DNA from 2 places in the Paenibacillus sp. J22P143 genome. Region 2 is predicted to be linked to the other one. Evidence: a T-box and tRNA genes for the amino acid it is inferred to sense, from the RefSeq annotation. Region 2 holds a T-box; the other holds one or more tRNA genes.
What was found. The T-box of region 2 lies ahead of ileS (isoleucine--tRNA ligase). A T-box ahead of a tRNA ligase gene usually reads a tRNA of that ligase, here a tRNA-Ile.

Region 1: it encodes a tRNA-Ile, which carries the amino acid that the T-box ahead of ileS (isoleucine--tRNA ligase) is inferred to sense. The anticodon was not compared.

Annotation. Positions count from the first base shown of each region.
Region 1 is NZ_JCAUAQ010000004.1:132,536-142,972, forward strand. It holds gene AC58PQ_RS09775 (extracellular solute-binding protein) at 1-1,387, opposite strand, end outside; gene AC58PQ_RS09780 (carbohydrate ABC transporter permease) at 1,436-2,332, opposite strand; gene AC58PQ_RS09785 (ABC transporter permease) at 2,345-3,274, opposite strand; gene AC58PQ_RS09790 (HAD-IIA family hydrolase) at 3,307-4,134, opposite strand; gene AC58PQ_RS09795 (glycerol-3-phosphate responsive antiterminator) at 4,411-4,995, opposite strand; tRNA gene AC58PQ_RS09800 (tRNA-Ile) at 5,236-5,309, opposite strand; tRNA gene AC58PQ_RS09805 (tRNA-Met) at 5,320-5,396, opposite strand; gene AC58PQ_RS09810 (hypothetical protein) at 5,486-5,650, opposite strand; gene AC58PQ_RS09815 (dipeptidase) at 5,875-7,269, shown strand; gene AC58PQ_RS09820 (GNAT family N-acetyltransferase) at 7,294-7,797, shown strand; gene AC58PQ_RS09825 (RidA family protein) at 8,016-8,411, opposite strand; gene dapA (4-hydroxy-tetrahydrodipicolinate synthase) at 8,434-9,309, opposite strand; gene AC58PQ_RS09835 (LysR family transcriptional regulator) at 9,431-10,315, shown strand; gene AC58PQ_RS09840 (YjfB family protein) at 10,363-10,437, opposite strand, start outside.
Region 2 is NZ_JCAUAQ010000021.1:5,988-16,424, forward strand. It holds gene AC58PQ_RS22395 (ATP-dependent DNA ligase) at 45-905, shown strand; gene AC58PQ_RS22400 (hypothetical protein) at 917-1,063, shown strand; gene AC58PQ_RS22405 (hypothetical protein) at 1,141-1,326, shown strand; gene AC58PQ_RS22410 (hypothetical protein) at 1,483-1,998, opposite strand; gene ileS (isoleucine--tRNA ligase) at 2,139-5,219, opposite strand; T-box leader at 5,299-5,556, opposite strand; gene AC58PQ_RS22420 (helix-turn-helix domain-containing protein) at 5,858-6,208, shown strand; gene AC58PQ_RS22425 (hypothetical protein) at 6,225-6,590, opposite strand; gene AC58PQ_RS22430 (TnsD family Tn7-like transposition protein) at 6,724-8,601, shown strand; gene AC58PQ_RS22435 (TniQ family protein) at 8,730-9,695, opposite strand; gene AC58PQ_RS22440 (ATP-binding protein) at 9,717-10,437, opposite strand, start outside.

The DNA of each region.
Region 1 (10,437 bases), on a different contig from region 2:
TGGTGGCGTTGTATAGGATTACTTCTTGATTGGTTTCCGGTTTCGCTGCTGATTCACTATAGCGTTGCTTCAATGACACCCAGTAGGTACCGCTGTTTGCCCAATGGTCATTCTGAACATTGTTCGTCTTCAGTCTCTTCCACTGTGCAGGTTCTCCGAGTACATTGAGCTCATTAGGATCAGCTTTAGCCCAACCGATACCTTCAGTGCCATAAACAGATCGGAAGAGAACCTCAGAACTATAGAAAGCGTCAAGCCATCTGAAAGCGGCTGCAGGATTTTTAGCTGCACTAGTAATAACGGCAGCTCCAGAAACGAGCGTACCAAGCGGCGCATAAGGAGTGGTCTGCACGCCAGACGGACCTTTTAATGGAGCAATTGCAACATAATCCAACCAACGCTTGCCTGTCTCTCCAGTTTGTCCAGGATTTGTCAAGCCTGGAACGGCACCAACTAATGCAGCATTCGGGTTATCAACCAAAAGTTTCAATTGGTTAACATCCTGCGTAAACGATTCCGGAGCAAGTAAACCTTCTTTGTACAGCTTGTTTAAGTACTGCAATCCTTCTTTGAATTGCGGTTTATTGAAGACGACATCAACTTTCCCGTTTTTCAATTCCAGGTATTTATTTTCCCTATCCGCATAAAGAAAAGAATTCATAAGAAAGATTTCGATGTTAAAAGGCGCTTCGCCATTAAAACTCACAAGTGGAATCTCATCCGCTTTACCGTTTCCATTAGGATCTTGCGTTTTGAATGCTTTAAGCATTTGATAAAACTCTTCTGTTGTAGTCGGCGTTTTCAAGTTGAGCTTATCTAACCACGGTTTGTATATCCACATTTTATTTTTTTCTTCACAGTGATAACATGTGCCCCCACGTGGCATCGAGTAAATTTTTCCGTTAGGAGCGGTTAGTGCATCCTTAACAATTGGCGAGTCTTTGAACAATTGCTTCGTGTTTACACCGTACTTGTCAATGTAATCATTGAGGGGGAGGAATATGCCTTGTTCCCCATAAACGATTTGCTGTGCCTCGTTGATATTAAAGTTTAAGATGATATCCGGATATTCACCACTGCTTAGCACCAAATTCAACTTGGCGTCCTTTCCAGCTACAGGCACAACCTCAAATTCGACATGCAGATTTGTCTTCTCTTCCATAAACTTAGTAAATGTATTGGTATCGTAATTTTCGACTCGCGGACTTGCCAGCATAAGAACTTTTAATGTTTCTTTGTCTTTGACAATCGGGTATGTTCCTGCTTCTGTCAGATTTTTTGAAACAGGGGGTTCTTTTCCAGAATTCGACGAATTCGACGAACATGCCTGCAGGATGAGCATCATACAAACAACCATTAAGGACATAATCTTCACATTTTTTCTCATGTTTGTTACCTCCCTTTATGTTTAAAAAGCATTTATTACTAATTTCAATTACCCTTTTAACGACCCCACCATAACCCCCTTAACAAAATATTTCTGAGCAAATGGATATAATATAAGCATTGGCAAACTGGAGACGACGATTAGGGAATATTTCAGCAATTCACTCAACCCCTGCCTAAGCTCCATTTCCTCTGCATCCATCATCATAGTCAAATCTATCTGATTCGTTATTAAAATATCACGCAATACGATTTGCAGCGGGTATAGTGAGCTCTTATTTAAATAAATAAGTGCGTTAAAATATTGATTCCAATGACCTACCGCATAAAACAAACCTATAGCTGCCAATACAGGAAATGATAACGGTAGTACAATCCTAATTAAAAATCGAATATCTCCACAACCATCCATCTGGGAAGCTTCCAACATTTCGTGTGGTATGGTCATTTGGAAATAAGTACGCATAACAATCATGTTCCACACGGAGAGAGCACCTGGAAGCAGCATGGCCCATGGTGTATTGAGTATATCAATATCTTTGAGTAGCAGGTAAGTCGGAATGAGTCCGCCAGAAATCAGCATCGTGAATACAAACAGAAACATAATGAAATTTTTTCCATGAAATTTGTTTCTGGACAATGGATATGCCGCCATAACAGTTATAATTAAATTAATGAGGGTACCCACAATCGTATAGAAAAAAGAATTACGAAATCCGATCAGAATCGAATTGGAATTAAATACGGCTTTATATCCTTCCAGCCCTATATCTACCGGCCAAAGCCAAACCTTTCCTGAAAGCACCGCAGCCGGAGAACTAAAGGAAGCGCTAAGAATGTATATAACCGGATACAATACCGTAAGAAAAAATAGAATTACAACGGTGTAATTCACTATCGTAAAGATTTTGTCTCCTTTTGTGTCCTTATAAACACCCTGTTCCATTTTGATCTCCCCTTACCATAGACTGGTTTGCTTCAATTTTCTCGCCGTATGATTCACGATCAGCAGCAATAGCATGTTTAGAAGATTTTTGAAAAGTCCTACTGCTGACGCGTAAGAATAATTAGGAATTTTCGAAGTCAAACCCACTTTATACACATACGTATCAATGACCTCTGATTTATCTAAATTGAGAGGATTTTGCATCAAAATGACTTTCTCGAAACCAAGATCAAGTAAATGCCCAGTATTCAAAATCAGCATGATGATAACAATGGGCAGGATACCAGGAATATCGATGTTCCATATTCGCTGTAATTTAGATGCTCCGTCGACAACTGCTGACTCATGTAGGTGCGGATCTATTCCGGAAAGCGCTGCCAGATAAATGATGCAAGCGAAGCCCATATTCTGCCAAACCCCTGACCATACATAGATGGACTGAAAATAATTCGGGTTCCCCATAAAATCAAGTTTCTGCATGCCGAACATCTGCATCAAATTATTAACAATCCCAGTATGAGGAGACATAAATTGGATGATAATTCCAACCATTACTACCATTGAAATGAAATACGGTGCATAACTAACCATCTGAACGGTTTTCTTAAATAATACATTTTGAATATAATTCAAGTTCAAAGCAAATATAATTGGAAGAAAAAATCCGGCAATAAGTGCATACAGACTAAGCGATACTGTGTTTTTCATAACAGCCCAGAATTCATATGAATTCCAGAAACGCTCGAAATGCTTCAATCCGACCCAGGGACTGCCCCAAATTCCTTTGAATGCAACAAAATCCTTGAAGGCGATGATAGAACCATACATGGGTATATACTTAAAAATGAGCAGATATAATAATGGAATTGATACGAGAAGATATAATTGATAATCCTTAGCCATTTCACTAAGTACCACCTTATTGAACTTTAGGTATTTCAATCTCGCTCCCCCCAAACTGAAATCATCAAAAACTATTGCGTGTTTTTATAAAGATTTAAAAATTCATCCATCGAATCAACGATCATATTAGGCCTTGGAGTGGTTAGGTCGCTGTCAGATAGAGTTTGATTCATACCTGCCCCTCGAATCCAAATGGTCCTCATACCGGCTTGACTACCACCAGCAATATCTGTGTACAAGTTATCTCCTACCATGATGCATTGATGTGACTCAACCCCATAAAGACGCATTCCAAAATCAAACATATTCGTGGATGGCTTACCCACATACTCCAGACGCTTATCTATGATTACCTCGACAGCAGCGGCTAAAGCCCCCGTTTCAGGTACTCTCCTCCCCATCTGACCGGGATGAAAATAATCGGGGTTTACCGCCAACACACGAGCACCCATACCTTCGAATTCTACAATCTGTTGGAGCTTATCGAATGTAAATTCAATATCTCTTCCAATTACAATGACATCCACATCATCTGAAGAGGCAATGTCAACAACCCTATGTCCCCATTGTTCGATTGAACGCGCCAGACCATTCGATCCGACTACCTTCACGGTTTGAATACCGTATCGTTCTTTTAGGTAGTAACCCGTAACATCCGTTGCGGTTATAATCTCCTCCGGTTTAATTTCAAATCCCATCTTCAACAATTTCTCCGCTATATCAAAAGCCATTTCCCGAGAGTTATTAGTAATAAATCCCACTCTCTTTCCATCGCAACGGAGCTGCTCTAACAATTCCTTTGCACCGGAAGCTGGACGATCCGTATGATAAACGCAGCCATCAAGGTCAAAAAAATATACATCCGCCATCCTGAGAAACTTATAATCTAATGTTTGCATATGTTTATCAGAACCTTTCTACTAGTCATATGGTTTCCATTCTTCAGAGCTTTTGCTTATACTCCCTTAATTGCCAAGTACTCATTGATTTCGAAGATAAGTACTTTCTATTACATTTGGATGTTCCTCCCCATTCGTGACCTTTGAATGTATCAATATATAGAAAAAAGAAAGCCGCATAAACAATAAACCTAAAGAACCTAAGTTCTTAGTTCATTGTTTAGAGCTTTCTCTCGTCCTTCACTCCAAACTAGATATTATGAAATTATATTTGTTTTAAAATAGATCTTCAAAAGAAAGATTCCAAAAAGCTTTATCACTTACAGACAGGCAAGTCGCACCCGCATTCAGGCTTTCCTTAACTTCTTCCTTCGAATCAATTAATCCACTTGCAATTACAGGAATGTCGGTAAGTGTCTCGGAAAAAGTATGGATAATCTTCGAGATAACACCTGGCATAAGCTCGACACCATCTGGCCGTACGTTTTGAGAAACATTCAACCCGTTCATCAATGCAGATGAGTCTAGTATAAACAGGTGAAGAATTCCGAATAAGCCGACCCGTTTCGCTTCCTTAATCAAGTGACTTTTAGTTGTCACAATTCCATCTGCACCGACGTAATCGGAGATGAAATCCACACTTTCCTTATCCGTGCTCGATAAACCTCGAATTAAATCTAAATGAATAAAAGCACTTTTCTTACTTTCCTTCGTAAGCCTTACGGCATGGATGATTTCTTTCACATTTCCACCCATGAAGAATAGATTCTCTACTCGGCTATCAAGTGCACTTTCAACATCTTCAACCTTTCGAACAGCGGCAATTATCGGATTGTTCCCAATCTTATGAAGCAGTGACATTAAGTAAGGTTCCTTCCTTGAGTTACTTCACATTGCAAGCTTAGCATCTCTATGTAACCGCTGTCAAGATAGCGCTTACATATTATTGCCAAAATATTTTCTGAGTTGGGATAAAATATTTATCTATACGAAATGCTTGGATTCCAGACAAAGAATTCTACTGCATTTTCAACTAATTTCGAGGTTTCTTTCATCCCCCAAAAATAAATAAAAACCCTTTTACAAAGGGTTTTCGTGCTATGGGCCCAGAGGGACTCGAACCCCCGACCAATCGGTTATGAGCCGACCGCTCTAACCAACTGAGCTATAGGCCCTAATGAAACTTGGTTGCGGGGGCAGGATTTGAACCTGCGGCCTTCGGGTTATGAGCCCGACGAGCTACCGAGCTGCTCCACCCCGCGTCATGAGTGCCGCTCAACAGCGACAAAAATAAATATACACTAACGGTGATGGATTAGTCAAGCGTTAATTTTATGCATTGTCCATTCAATTACGTGTTATACCGCACGCCGAAACGACCCTTTTTCGACTTATAAACTTCAACTTCCTGCGGGCACTCATACCCATAGATCCACCAATCTTCTTCCATTCGCTTGGCTAAACAACCAGCTTGAAACTTTGAATCGTACAATTTCGCCCAATAAATCCAGTTCATGTTCATCACTCCATTATATTCAGATCGTTACCTTTAGCTTATCCATATTAAGGTTCTCTTATTAGTAACCCAACACTCTGCGTTGCTTCTTAACGGAGTGACTACATTTTTTGACCACATGACAATAAAATTGTGACGGTTTAAATGAATAGCAGGAATTTCCCTGCTTTTGGGGAAGTTAAGTGATGTAGACTAATTGGCAGCAGAAAAAGGAGATTACAGCCATGATTGAAACGATCAAAAGCTACTTACAAACACATAAGGTTGAACACATAGAGGAACTCTTGGCGTTTTTGCGGATACCAAGCATTAGTGCCGTAGCTCAGCACCAGCCGGATATGCTGAGATGTGCCGAGTGGACTGCTCAGTCTTTGAAAAAGGCCGGACTTGAAAACATCGAAATTATGCCAACAAATGGGCATCCCGTGGTTTATGCAGATTGGCTACACGCGCCAGGCAAACCGACGGTTCTGATTTATGGTCATTATGATGTGCAGCCTGCAGAACCATTAGAGCTGTGGGAAACGCCTCCTTTTGAGCCGATCATCCGTGATAATAAGCTGTTCGGACGTGGAAGTACAGATGACAAAGGCCAGCTCCTGCTTTATGTGAAGGTTGTTGAAGCTTTTCTACAAACACATGGGAGGCTTCCGGTTAACGTGAAATTCTGCATTGAAGGAGAGGAAGAAATTGCGAGTAAGAACCTCCCTGCATTTGTTGAAGCTCATGCCGCTAAATTGCAAGCTGATTCCATCGTGTTATCCGATACGCAAATGCACGGTCCTGGCAAGCCAGCGCTTATGTATGGGCTTCGCGGCTTAGCAGGATTCGAAATCACCATCGATGGTGCCAATAGTGACCTGCATTCGGGCCTTTTCGGCGGTGCGGTTCAGAATCCGATTCACGCTTTATCCAAGCTGCTAAGCTCCTTCCATGATGAGGACGGTCGTGTAGCTGTTAGAGGCTTTTATGACCGTGTCATTGAACTTTCGGGCAAAGAACGCGAAGCATTCAAGCAAGTGGAACCCGATGAGAACAAGGTTCGCACGAATTTAAATGTTACCGATCTTTATGGAGAGAAAGGCTTCTCCTTCTACGAGCAGACGACTTCTAGGCCTACACTTGAAATCACATCCGTTAGCGGCGGCTTCCAGGGTGAGGGGATCAAACCGATCATTCCGAATCGTGCTACGGCTAAAATCGCATGCCGCCTAGTCGCTGCGCAGGTACCTGAGGAAATCATGGATTTGGTCGAAGCCCATATTCATGCACAAGTTCTTCCAGGCGTGACCATTTCGTTGGACCGTCAATTGCGCGGCAACCCTTTCATCACACCGATAGATGAACCTGTTATGGTAGCTGCAGCAGAAGCTTACGAGGAAACCTTTGGTGAATGGCCGGTTTACACGCGTAGTGGTGGGTCTATTCCGATTGTTGAGGTTTTAGGACGCGTATTGGAAGCGCCTGTTGTCCTTATGGGGTTTGGATTGCCTGGTGAGAATCTTCATGCACCGAATGAGCATTTCCATTTGATGAATTGGGACAATGGTACGGAGACGATCAGCCGATACTGGTTGAAGCTTGCTGCGCTGTCTGAGAGTAACACTACTACTAACTAAGCTAGAGCAAAAGGAGTAACTTCAATGGGGAAGCAATTACATATCCGCGATGCGCAATTGGAAGATTTAGCTGAAATCGTACGCATCTACAACTCAACGATCGCAGGACGCATGGTTACAGCAGACACAGAGCCAGTCACAACAGCCAGCCGCGAGCGCTGGTTTCATGAGCATTCCACCGATTTCCGCCCTTTATGGGTGCTTGAAAATGAGAGCGGCATTTGTGGTTGGCTGAGCTTCCAGTCCTTTTATGGGCGACCTGCCTATAACGCAACTGCGGAAGTCAGTATCTATGTGGATGAAGCCTATCGTGGCCAAGGCATCGGTCGATTCTTGATGGAACAAGCGCTTGAAGCAAGTCCCAAGCTTGGACTGAAATCGTTGTTAGGCTTTATTTTCGGGCACAACGAGCCGAGTCTGCAGCTTTTCCGCAAATTTGGCTTCACCAATTGGGCGCATTTGCCCGGGGTCGCCGAGTTAGACGGCGTTGAGCGTGATTTGATTATTTTAGGTAAACGCGTGGGTTAGTGGACTTCTTCACTTGCTAAATCAAAAGTAAAAAGCGCTACTCCTCTTCAGCCAGCAATATTGACATCGCTGTGATTGGGGATGTAGCGCTTTTAGTTCATGAACTGAGGTAATCGCGGACTAACTGGTGGATGTGAGTGAACTTCACTTAACTGTAAAAAACGAAATTCCATTTAAATTTATCATAGTCACTGATTATCCTTCTATCCCTTCACCACTTACAACTCACGCTGCGCCACAACCGCCTCCACCTCAATCTCAATCAGTAATTGCGGGTCAATCAGAGCCTTCACTTCAACCATCGTCGCCACAGGCTGCACATCTCGGAAATACTCCCCATGCGCCCGACCGAACTCTTCCCACAACGAAATATCCGTCACGAACATTCGAGTTCGAATCACATCGGATAGCTGTGCACCAAGCTCTTGAAGCGCCTGTTCAATCGTTTGAAGAATGAATCGTGCTTGCTCATAGGCATTGCCTACACCAACTACCTCGCCATCCTTCATCGCGGTTGTACCTGCAACCTCAATCCGGTCCCCGACACGTATGGCTCGGCAGTAACCAACCACAGGTTCCCATGGTGAACCCGTAAATACTCTCGTTCTTTCCATTTCGCGTAGCAACTCCTTGCATTTATGAATAGGCAGCTAATCTCTTTTGTAAGCCCTCTGTCACAGGTAAAAGTGGTAACCGTAATGCACCTGAGTCAATGATGCCTTGTTGGTGCAGCAGCCATTTGATCGGAGCTGGATTAGGCTCTTGGAAAAGCAGACGAATCAGAGGAAGCAACTCCTCGAATTGTTCCCGGCTCTCCTCATAGGCCCCCTGTGCATAACTTCGGATAAATGAAACAAATCGCTCCGTCTCCACATTCGCTGAAGCACTCATCACACCTTTGGCACCTGCTTGCAGCGCTGCATACAGTAACGTGTCTTCACCGCAGAGAACAGGTTTAGAGCCCACTCTCGTCAGCTCTGTGACCAGCCCAATGTTAGGCGTACTATCTTTCATGCCAATGACTCCATCCATGTCGAGAATGGTACGCACCGTATCTAGCTCTAACGTCACACCTGTGCGATGCGGAACATCATACAATATCACCGGCAAGCCAACTCTTGCTACCCGACGAAAATGCGCAATGATCCCCTGCTGACTTGGCTTATTGTAATAAGGAACAACAACTAACGCTGCCTCTGCTCCTAGTTTGCCAGCTTCCTCTGTTTTTCTAACCGTTGATAATGTATCATTCGTTCCTGTTCCTACGATAAGAGGCAACTGAACATGAGCTGCGTTACGAGCTGCTTGAGCTGTAGCGAACAGTACACCAAGCTCGTCTTTCGTAATCGTAGGTGATTCCCCTGTTGTCCCATTGACAACTAATCCATCTATTTCATCTTGAAACAAATTATAAGCTTGATTGTAAAAGGATGCTGCATCCACTTCATGTTCTTCATCAAAAGGAGTGATGATGGGTACATAAATCCCCTGTAGGTCTTTTACTTTTAGCAAAATAACCATCTCCCTGCCTCGTTTATTTGTACATTTACTTTAGCATGGAAGTCTCCATCACAGTTAGCTATAATAAATGATAGAACTCATCAAAAATATTGATAATAAAGCGAGGCCTTACATGGATCTGACGTATTTCCGCACCTTTCGGGAAGTTGCCCGCAGGAAAAGCTTCACACGTGCTGCAGAAGAATTGGGCTATGCGCAATCAAGCATAACTATGCAAATTCAAAAGCTAGAACGTGAATATGGTGTCCCCTTAATTGAACGATATGGGCGACAGTTACGCCTCACGCTACCAGGAGAAAGCTTACTCGTGCTAACGCAGCAAATGTTGGAGATTTTTGATCAATCCAAAGAAATGATAGCGAATCAAGTGAGCGGAACTTTAATAATCGGGACCATTAACTCACTGGCAGCCTACTATTTACCTCCTTTTCTCCATGAATTAAAGCAACTTTATCCCGGACTAAATATCCAACTTTTCCCTGACAGCGAAGTCTCAATCCTCACCAAGGTAAAAGAAGGGGATTATGATATTGGACTCCTTTTAGATCAATATCCAGCAGATCCTACACTCGCATGTACAAGTGTAAGAGAAGAACAGCTCGTTTTCATTGCTCCACTGGGGCACCCTTTAGCGCAGCAATCGCATATTCAACTTGCCGACCTCGGGAACACGGAATTTATCGTCACGGAGGAAGGCTGTATCTATCGAGGGAAGTTTGAAAGGCTGCTGAAAGATAATGCGGTCGCCCTGCAAATCGGCTTCGAGTTAGGCAATGTAGAAACGATTAAACATTGTGTTATGAGCGGGTTAGGGATCGCCTTGTTGCCACGGATCACGGTAGCTAGTGAACTTGCCCAAGGCAAGCTCGTACAGCTCCCATTTACGCATACGCAGCTATCTATGGACTTACAGCTCGTGCTTCATCCGAAAAAGTGGATGTCCCAGCCCCTCCAAGCGTTCATTCACTTGTTGACTAAGCAGCCTCCATCAAATTGAACAAAAAAAAGAAGCTCACCTTTGCAAAAAGGTAGAGCTTCTTCTGATTAAACGCGAATGTCAAGATTAGCTCCCAAATGCGGCGCCGCTGGAGCGGTAACCTTCGCTTGGTTCTTCGCGAA
Region 2 (10,437 bases):
CCATTAGTCACAGACTGCTCTAAGGTGTACCATTATTATGGGTGATGAAGAAAATGTTTATTCCTCCAATGCTTCTACAATACAGTAAAAACAATCTGGCATTTGATGACTCTTCCACTTTTGCCGAACTCAAGTGGGATGGCATAAGGTTGATCGTTTCTAATTTGGATGAACTAAATCTATATACAAAAAACACAAATGCAACAGCTAAATATCCAGAGCTGCACAACCCGCCTATTCCGAAAGGAACCATCCTAGATGGCGAGATTGTAGTACTTGATGAAAAAGGTCGAGCCGATTTCGAAGCGTGTAACACAGGATTCCGATCCAGCAAGAATAGAAAGCCAATCGTATTTATGGCGTTTGATATCTTGTACCACCGCGGCGTAGATGTAACTAGTATGCCGTTAGAACAACGAAAGCAGCTTCTTGAAGAGGCTGTGCAGGAAAATGAAAACTACAGAATTGTACGACCAATACAGGGAAGCACACAAGATTTCTTTAATATCGTATGTCAGCATGGGCTTGAAGGAATCGTGATAAAAAAGAAGGCTTCGAAGTATGAAACGGATTTACGATTATCGCGCTCAATTCGCTCGTGGTCATGGCAAAAGGTAATTAATTATCAAAAAGCAGAAGTCTATATAACTGGATATAGCAAGAAGGAACATTCCTGGCTACTTGGTTATCCAGATGGCGACAAAATTAGACCAATCGGTGCTTTGGAGTTGGGAATAACCCAGTCAGCCCGCCAATCCATGTGGCCAGTATTCCAAGCATACAAAAGTGGTGAGAGCAAAGATCACGTATTTGTTAAACCATTAGTACGTTGTAAGGTGAAGTACCGGGACTGGTATAAATCAGGTTTAATGCGGTTGCCTGTCTTCGAGGAATTTATTGTTTAGGGGTTGAGGTCATGGAATACAAAGTAAAGCAAAAGGTAACCGGCGAGGAGAAAACGCTGAGTCATCTTGAAATTAATGACATGGTGTATAATGATGCTAGGCAGATAATTGTGTTTGATAAAGGAATGGAAGCCTATATTTTACTTGAAGATAATTAGGAATTATTTAATAATCATAACCAAACTTTTAAGCACAAAAAAGCCCTTGGGATGCTTTCCCTAAGGGCTTAATCATTTTGTCCGATGCTTTCGGACATGCGGGTGGGCACTCGAGTCGGGAGCAGGATTTCGATTCGGATAGCAGTCGATTCGGGATTGAACTGGTGCTGTCGATTCCCGAAAACCGAAGCACGAAGCAAACGATCAGGCAGCTCATCAAGGAGTTGCAATGTTGCAAAGGGATGGTTCTGGTCGGAGGGTGAACCTCCACGGGAATCGTTGGAGAATGCGCCCATATTGGATGAACATGGAAAATGGTACTTTTCCTCTATTCCCCCACACCAAGATGTCAAAACGTCTGGTTACTATTCCAGAAATTCAATCGGTGTTGGCTTTGAACTATTAGTTTTCGTTAGCGTTTAGTAAGTCAAAAGAGCTTTGTCGTAAAAGGTTTGGTAGGTGTTCTTATAATCTGTAATTTTCCAATTACCCACAAATTCAGTACCTTTATACAACGAAACTATATTTTTATTGATTAAACAAATACTGTTTGCATACGTAAGTGCTATTCCGCTTCTTCCTTGCTTTAACAAAAGCATAACCTTCGTTCCTTTTTTAGGAAAATCAAAGTCTACACCATCTGTACGCATTCTATCTGTTCGAGAATCGTACTGTAATACAATTTCCTTTTGTGAAATATCGCCTTTCAGAACGGATTCAAGTGAAATAGTTACTTCGGTGTGTATCGCTGTATATTCAGCGTTTTGTTTTATAGAAATAAGCTCTTTTTCAATTTTACCCAACACAACGCAATCTGACATATCAATCATTTGCTGTGGCGAGAAAATGGACATTTTCGCTCTTAACTGTGGCAAAAATGGATTCAAAAAGGTTAGACAAAACATTACCAAAAGACACAATCCAGTCTTTCTCATAATTTTCCTCCTGTAAAAAATGGATCAATTCTTCAATAATTTTCCCGATTAAGCAACTTTTATCATATTCAACCTTATTGCCCGTAACTTTAACAGCTGCCCCAGTATGCAGGCAGCCAGTTTGATTATTTTGCTATAAATTACTCAATCAGCAAGCCAAAGTTATTTTCCCCACACGAAACAGAATCCATTTCGGTTTCTTTTGCATATCTAACTTGGGTTAGTAGTACGTTTTCCTGCAATAGATGCTCAAACCGTAATAATGCTGTTTTCAACTTCTCATCCACATCGAGGACGAGATTAATGCGTTTTTCGATGGGGAGCCCTAGCTTCTTACGATAGTCCTGAATGGTACGTATAACCTCCCGAACTATACCTTCCTGTTCTAATTCTTCGGTAATTATAGTATTTAAGGCAACTGTCATTTGGTAACCCGTTGCTGATGCAAAACCTTCATTCGCTTGTTTTTCTACAAGTAAATCGTCAAGTAAGATATGCACAGATTCCCCCTCCACCATAACATCCAGATAGCCATTATCGATGGCTTCTTTTGTTTGTGCAGCGGATAACTGTTTCAAATACGTTTGCACGGGTCCCACGAGCTTCCCATACTTTTTACCTGCTGTCTTCAAGTTTAATTTGAAAAGGAAGCGTACGAAACCGGCATCACTCTGTACAACGTGGATTTCTTTGACATTGATCTCATCCTTGATGATAGCTTCAAATTGGTCTAGGTTGTATTCACACTCAAGCGAAATGAGCATTTCAGACAGCGGCATCCGAGTCTTGATTCCCGTTTCATTCCGGATGTTACGAGCCAACTCAACGATTTGTCTCACAGCTTCCATATCATTTTCAAGCGATACATCGTATATAGACTCATTCACCGTAGGATAATCGGTTAGGTGAACACTGTTCATACCACCCAAATTATCGTATAAATCATCTGCAAGAAACGGCGCATATGGTGCTATCATTCGTGCAAGGGTCAGCAAAACGTCGCGCAAAGTTTGATAGGCTGATAATTTATCCACAGTTAACTCGCTCCCCCAAAAGCGATCCCGCGAACGTCGGATGTACCAGTTACTTAGTTCATCGACGAACGCTTCGATTTGCTTCGCTGGGTTTAAGAAATCATTGATCTCCAGCCCCTTCACAACCCCCTGCAACGTGCTGTTCAATCGCGACACGATCCATCGGTCCAGTACATTCATAGAGAACTGCCGCGGATGTTCCTCTGGCATATACTTATCAAGTGTCGCATACAACGCATAGAAAGCATGGGTGTTATGAATCGTATCTATGACTTTGGATTTTGCCTCGGCTACGATTTGCTTGGAGAAGCGTTTACTATTCCAAGGTGCGCTGTCAGCTAACAAAGCCCACCGGAAAGAATCCGTTCCAAATTCGTTGATGATTTCCCATGGATCAATTCCGTTGCCCTTGCTCTTGGACATTTTTTGACCTTTCTCATCGAGTACATGACCTGTTGAGAGGACAGCTTTGTACGGAGCTTTCCCGTTATAGAGTGTGGAGACAGCCAATAAGCTGAAAAACCAACCTCTCGTTTGATCAATCCCCTCACAGATCATGTCGGCAGGATACTGCTCCTGGAATTGCTCCGTATGCTCAAATGGCTGATGATACTGGGCGAATGGCATGGAGCCGCTATCGAACCAGACGTCAATCACTTCCGACGTTCGATCCATGATACCGTCGCAAGTGCAGCGAAGCTTCACTTCATCCACGTAGGGTTTGTGCAGCTCAAGGCTTTCCTCGATCGGGTGAATCGACTTCTCCCGGAGATCCTTATGGCTGTCTGGCGCATATTCCGCTGTGCAATCTTGGCATACCCATACATTCAGCGGTGTCCCCCAATAACGATTCCGACTGATATTCCAATCGACGAGTTCTTCCAGAAATCTACCAAATCGTCCCTCGCGAAGATGCGCAGGATACCAGGTAACTTGACTGTTGTTCTCTATCAATTGATCTTTAATTGCTGTCGTTCGGATGAACCAGCTCTCTGTCGCGTAATAGAGAAGCGGCGATTTACAGCGCCAACAGAATGGGTAGCTATGCTCGTAACGTTCCTTAGCGAACAAGAGATTACGCTCCGACAAGTTTTTCACAATATCGATGTCACAATCTTTCACAAACCGTCCTGCAAAATCCGTAATCTGATCCACGTATCGGCCTGCCGTATTCACGACATTCACGAAATCCAATTCATGTTGGCGAACGGTGCGGTAATCATCTTCTCCGTGTGCGGGAGCAATATGGACGATCCCCGTACCGCTAGTGTCGCTTACATAGTCCGCGTCTACAACGAAATGTCCTTTGTTCACACTTACATAGCCAAATGGTGCCACATAAGGCGTGCCTATGAATTCAGCACCTTTATGCGTGGTTAGGATCTCGTAGTCTTCTTTCATAACCTTTTCGACTAGATTACTTGCTACGATATACACTTCATTATGCTTTTTTACTTTGACATAATCCAAATTTTTATTCACAGCCAAAGCGACGTTTGCAGGCAATGTCCACGGCGTTGTCGTCCATGCTAGGAAATGTTCATGTCCTATTTGACTTGTGAATTTCACAGTGGCACTCAAATCTTTGACATCCTCATAGCCCTGAGCAACTTCATGAGAACTGAGTGTTGTCTGACAATCAGGACAGTACGGGCTTACGCGATGACCTTTATACAGAAGTCCTTTTCGATGAATCGTGGATAAAATATGCCATACACTTTCAATATAATCGTTCGTCAGAGTAACATACGGATTTTCCATATCGGTCCAATATCCGATGGCTTCGGTCATTTCACGCCACTGTTTCTCATATTCGAAAACACTGCTTTTGCACTTCTCCACAAACTCGGCAACTCCATAGGTTTCAATCTCCTGCTTGCCGGAAATTCCTAGCTTTTTCTCCACACCAAGCTCGACAGGAAGTCCATGTGTATCCCAACCTGCTTTGCGGACGACACGATAGCCGGACATCGTTTTGTAACGGCCGATGAAGTCTTTGATCACACGCCCAAGTACGTGGCCGATATGAGGCTCTCCATTCGCAGTTGGAGGTCCTTCGTAAAAAACAAAGTTCGGTTTCCCCTCGCGATTTTTTATCGATTTACGGAACGTATCATTCTGTTTCCACTGCTCAAGAACACGAAGTTCCCTGGTCCTTGCCTTCTCTTTCACATCAACTTTTCTCATATTTCCCATCCTCTCTTTAACTACAACTTGAAGTTCATTCATTGACGAAAACGTAGAAAACGCAAAAAAATCCCGCCCCATAAGGGACGAGATTTCATCTCGCGATACCACCCTAGTTCCGTAACGATCATGTACAACATGATCTTACGACACCTCTTACTACGTACCATCATACGCATCCTTTGTAACGGCAGGAACCCGGGTCAGCTTACTCAATTACTTCAGCTTTCCTTCTCGGAGAGGATTTTCGGCTAAGTCTTGAACGTTGGCTTTCAGCATGCACCAACTCTCTGCGGATCAAGGGGATTAGCGTACTCTTTCTCGTCAATGAATTTTATTCGAACATTCAGTTAATTCATTTTTACATCAAAATCAATAAATGTCAACTTGGTTGTCTTTATATTCTATATATAAAGTAAACATATGAAACTACGCAAACGTATATAATATTGTTTTCTCAATAAATTTAATTAATTCTTTTAATTAATCGCCTCCCTTAATATTTGATTATTACACATGATTGCATAGTAACTAACACTACATATATAATACTTAATTGCACTATATAAATAATACTTTTATACCCATTACTACATTTGTATCCCTTATCTAAACTTTAACTAAAGGTGGGATACTAAATGTCAACTTTACTTATTCGTTTAGGTGAAACTATCCGTGAACTAAGGAAGCTTAAAGGTTTCTCACAAGAAGAGTTAGGTGAAAAATCAGGATTTCATTTTACCTACATTGGTGGGTTAGAGCGAGGAGAACGCAATATTTCATTGAGTAATCTTGAGAAAGTCGCCGATTGTCTTTCTGTTAATCTCTCAGATTTATTAAAGTCTGCAGAATCAAATGATCTCCACACGATTTCATCTGTGCATGAAGCAGCTACAAGTGAAATTATTAATGTACTCAGTAAGCTTGAGGTCAATGAAATTCTTATGTTTCAAAGTGTTATTCGTGAAGTGTTGAAAGTATATAAATAAGTCAGTATTGATGAATTCAACTGCAATTATTATTGTCAGCTACAATAATTGTTCGTTGAATTTTTCTTTTCTCTACCTTTACCTGGTTCTGCTTTAAAATTTGTATTTTCCTATGATACTCCTCTACATCCTCTCGAGTCATAGTATCATCCTCTTTCAATAAGTAAGCAAAAAAGTACTTCCAGTCTTCTAATTTAAGTAAAATCCTCTCAGTTGAGAGTGGCTCGTAAAGAACTTCCACAAGTTTTCGATCCACGCAGTTCTCTGGACTAAACAACTGTTTTTTTAAGGCAGATTGACATGTATAGTAGTTACCCTTAAAAAAGAATCCCTTGTTTGTGATAACTGCCTCATCGCAAAGCATGTACTCCACTTGTTCCATATTTCTTGCATCTCCTTCTACTAAACTATTAGTTAAACTTAATATAATTATTACCAGAAACGCACTAATAAATACTTATATGCATGTAAAATCAATACTCTTATACATGAATCAATAAAAGAAGGTGCTTAGATTGGATACTCTGATTAATTTCCCAATTTTGTATCCGAATGAAGACTTGAGGAGTTTACTCAACAGATATCACAGAGACTCAACGAATGGTGATTTTCGCAAATCAAAGTTAGAATTATTCTCGGTAAATGTGCCCCAGAATGAAGATGTACTACCAAGGAATTTGGAATTTCTATTCCAAAGATTATGTTTCTCTGGTGAAGAGAAACAACAATTCATTAACAATCACACTTTTCTCCCTTACATTAAGCCATTTATATCAAAAAAGGAATTTAGTACAATTTTAACCACCCCATCTATACGGTGTAATTTTTCCATTAATAACTTAGTCAGTCCAAAAATCAGGTATTGTCCAATCTGTATAGGTGAAGATGAAAAAAATCATAAAGAAATATATGTTCATCGTACCCATCAATTTCATTTTCTTTCCTCTTGCCCAACTCATCACGTTTCACTTTTAACGAACTGCCGCGAATGTAATGTACCATTTGCAGAGAAATGGAATCAGAAGCTGATTTCACTTCCACAATGTAGCAATCATCATCCGGTATCATACAATGAGTACGTACCAGCTCATAAACAAATATTAAATATATATAACTCTCTTATTAAACTTTCTGAGCCTTCCTCAACTCTGCATGCAGAAGAATTACTCAACAGAATACTTACATACGTTGGTTTAAAAGGATACATAAATTTTAAAGGGACTGTTAATAAAAAACTCTTTTTATACGATCTAATTTCTTTTCATGGAGAAGAATTTTATTCAATCCTTGGGGTTACGAGAGAATTAGTTAACTCACGAATTTTTTTTATGGAATTTCTAACCATTAATCAAATGGCGAAGTACATCCCTTTTTATATTTCAATCATTTTGTTTCTCACTCAATCACTTAACGAATTCTTAGATAATACAGTTGCCTACTCCTATCCTTTACCATTTGGTTGTGGGCCATGGCCGTGTGTAAATCGTTTTTGCTCGCAGTACGGAAAGAGAAATATTACCTCTTGTAATCGTAGTATACATCATTATGTTTCTGGATCATTTACCTGTCCAGTTTGTGGAATGAGTTATTCTAGGCAAAGCAAATGGGGGTACGAAGACGAGGAGCATTACTCTATTGTTGACATGGGTTTTCTATGGAAAAACACTGTCGACAAGCTTTATAATACTTCAAATTATTCATATATTAAAATAAGCAAGGTCGTACTATCTAATAAATCTACAGTAAAAAAATATTTAGATGAAAAGAAAAAAAAGTTTAAACAAGATAGATTCATTAGGAAATTCGATTTACACTTTGTTCACCTCAACAATGTTGACCGCCTTAAACAAGATCTTATAAAGTTACTTGATCAAGAAACAGGACTAACAAGAGTACAGATTCAAGTAAAATTTGGTTCTAGTCGTTATCGCTTTCTAAAAAAACACGAAAAAGAGTGGATGGAAACAATTTTGCCTCGTCGAAAACCTAGCCCTCGTAACCTTAAATACGATTCTCTTGATAGTGACCTTCTTACGAAAATTCAATTTTTGCATCATAATATTCTAATTGAAAATCCAATGCGTTCTATATCAAAGAATTCAGTACTTAGTAGACTTGCAAAAACTGATCTATATAGGATTCGATCACGTAAGAATAAAAGTATGCTTCCTAAAACATATAACTACATTGATAAAATCCACGAATCTAGGGAAGATTTTCTAAAAAGGATACTCCCTAAAGCTATTGAAAAAGTAAGAAGTTCAGTGAAAACACTGACAGTAAAATCTATTAAAAATACCTGTACACAATTTCACAATTGCTCCCCCCATATAGAAGAGTTACTTGAAGCTCATATTTTGAACGAAAGTTGCCCTACTGAGGTTAGCTTCTGAACTTACTAACAGGCGTTTAAGTTCTTACATTGCTACACAGCATAGAAAAAGTTTTTGCTGCATTCTGAAATTCCTGAATAGCGCATATGCTGGCACAAAAGAAAACCATCAGGAAGATCCTGGTGGTTTCATGCAGCAAGTATATTTTGATATTTATCTTTACTTTTTTCTATCCAGGCTATTAATTCCTTCGAAGAACCAAACAGGAACCGAATCATCAAAAGATGTTGAACGGGATGGAAGCTAGAGGTTTTCTTTAAATAGATTTTCGTAAGCCAATCTCCGTTCTTTTCTAATTGACATCCTAATCGAACAAGAAACGACTCTGGATATTTCTTTTGCATGTCCCCCCGTAATCTCCTTAAATTAACATTTCGATTTAATCCACCATATCCTAGCTCTTTCAAGCCTAATATATATATATCGCTCCAATTATATGTAACTTCATCAAGATGAAATATTAAACTAACATCTTGTGCTAGCCCATTCATCAGCTCAAGATGCTCGTCGCGAGAATTATTTATTCGAACGACCTTTGTTAAATCGTGCCCGTTTTCACAATATCGATTTAGCCGAGTTAAACTCCCCTTTACGGGTCTGAATTGTATTGAACAAACAGGACAATGTGACTCTAATGGCACATGATGAATTAAACAACTATGTATTCCTGGCAAATGGTGTGATCTATGCCAAAAGGGTACGCCAAACCTCACTTCATCATTCAATAAGCACATCCGGCAATACTTAAATGAGATTATTCTTAAATCATTCTTTATTCCCAGAATATGATTTGCGTAGTTTTTACCCTCTCCACTGAACATCTTATATAAATGATCAAGCCTTCTCTTATCAAGAAAAGGAACGAATAGAGGGAAAATCGTATGCTCTCTGATTATTTGGTCAACTTGGACGCTAGTATTCATTTGGGCTACAAAGTTATTTAACCCTTTCGGGTATGTCGGGTCAAGGACCATGTGGGGTTTTCCAAACAAATCATTAAGAGTTTGCATGACATCTTCATTACCACTTTCATTGTGATACCTTGCACAGCAGCTATAGAAAAGTTCATCAGGTAACATCATTGGAAATGACACAATCAACTTGTCTCCTCCTCATTAACCAATAAATTCTGTTGGTATTTTAATTACACCAGCTTCAAACAATGATTCCTCAACAGAAAGTTCTTTGATTGCCCCATTATCCACAATAAACCTAAGATCTGATTCACTCATTAAGGGATTTATCTTTTGGATTTTTGCAAGTTTTGGTAGCGTACTCAAACTTCCTTTTTCCTTATCCGATTTGGATTGCTCTGGTTTATATATTAGATCAGCTAGTTGTTGATACATCGAGCTAACATCTCCCATTCCGCTACTAGCGTCATACACTGTTCTTGAAAGTAACTCAGCTCTATCGATGTCAACCAGCTTACTTGCAAATTGTATGAGATTAGCTAGGATTTCTTCCCTTTCCTTCGATTGAATCACCCGTTCATGCTGTTCGGCTAAATCACCATGTACATAAACCCTATGATTAACCTCTTTTAAATACTCGTTAAATTCTTTCCAATTGGGATTCGCGTCCTCATATTTTTCTAAAGCTGCATCCTCATTTCTTCTTATCCCCTCGAAAAAAGGTTGTACCAGCCTCAGACTGTTATTTGCAACGGCACGAATTAAGCCAGGGGTAATAACTTCTGTACCTCCTTGAAGAATGGCTTGACATTGAACGTGCATAAATAATTTTACGGTTATATCTGCAATCCCCATGCTATGGTAATACATAACTTTCTTAATTTCCTCATTAAGTTTTGTCTTCGTTAGTGTATATTGTAAA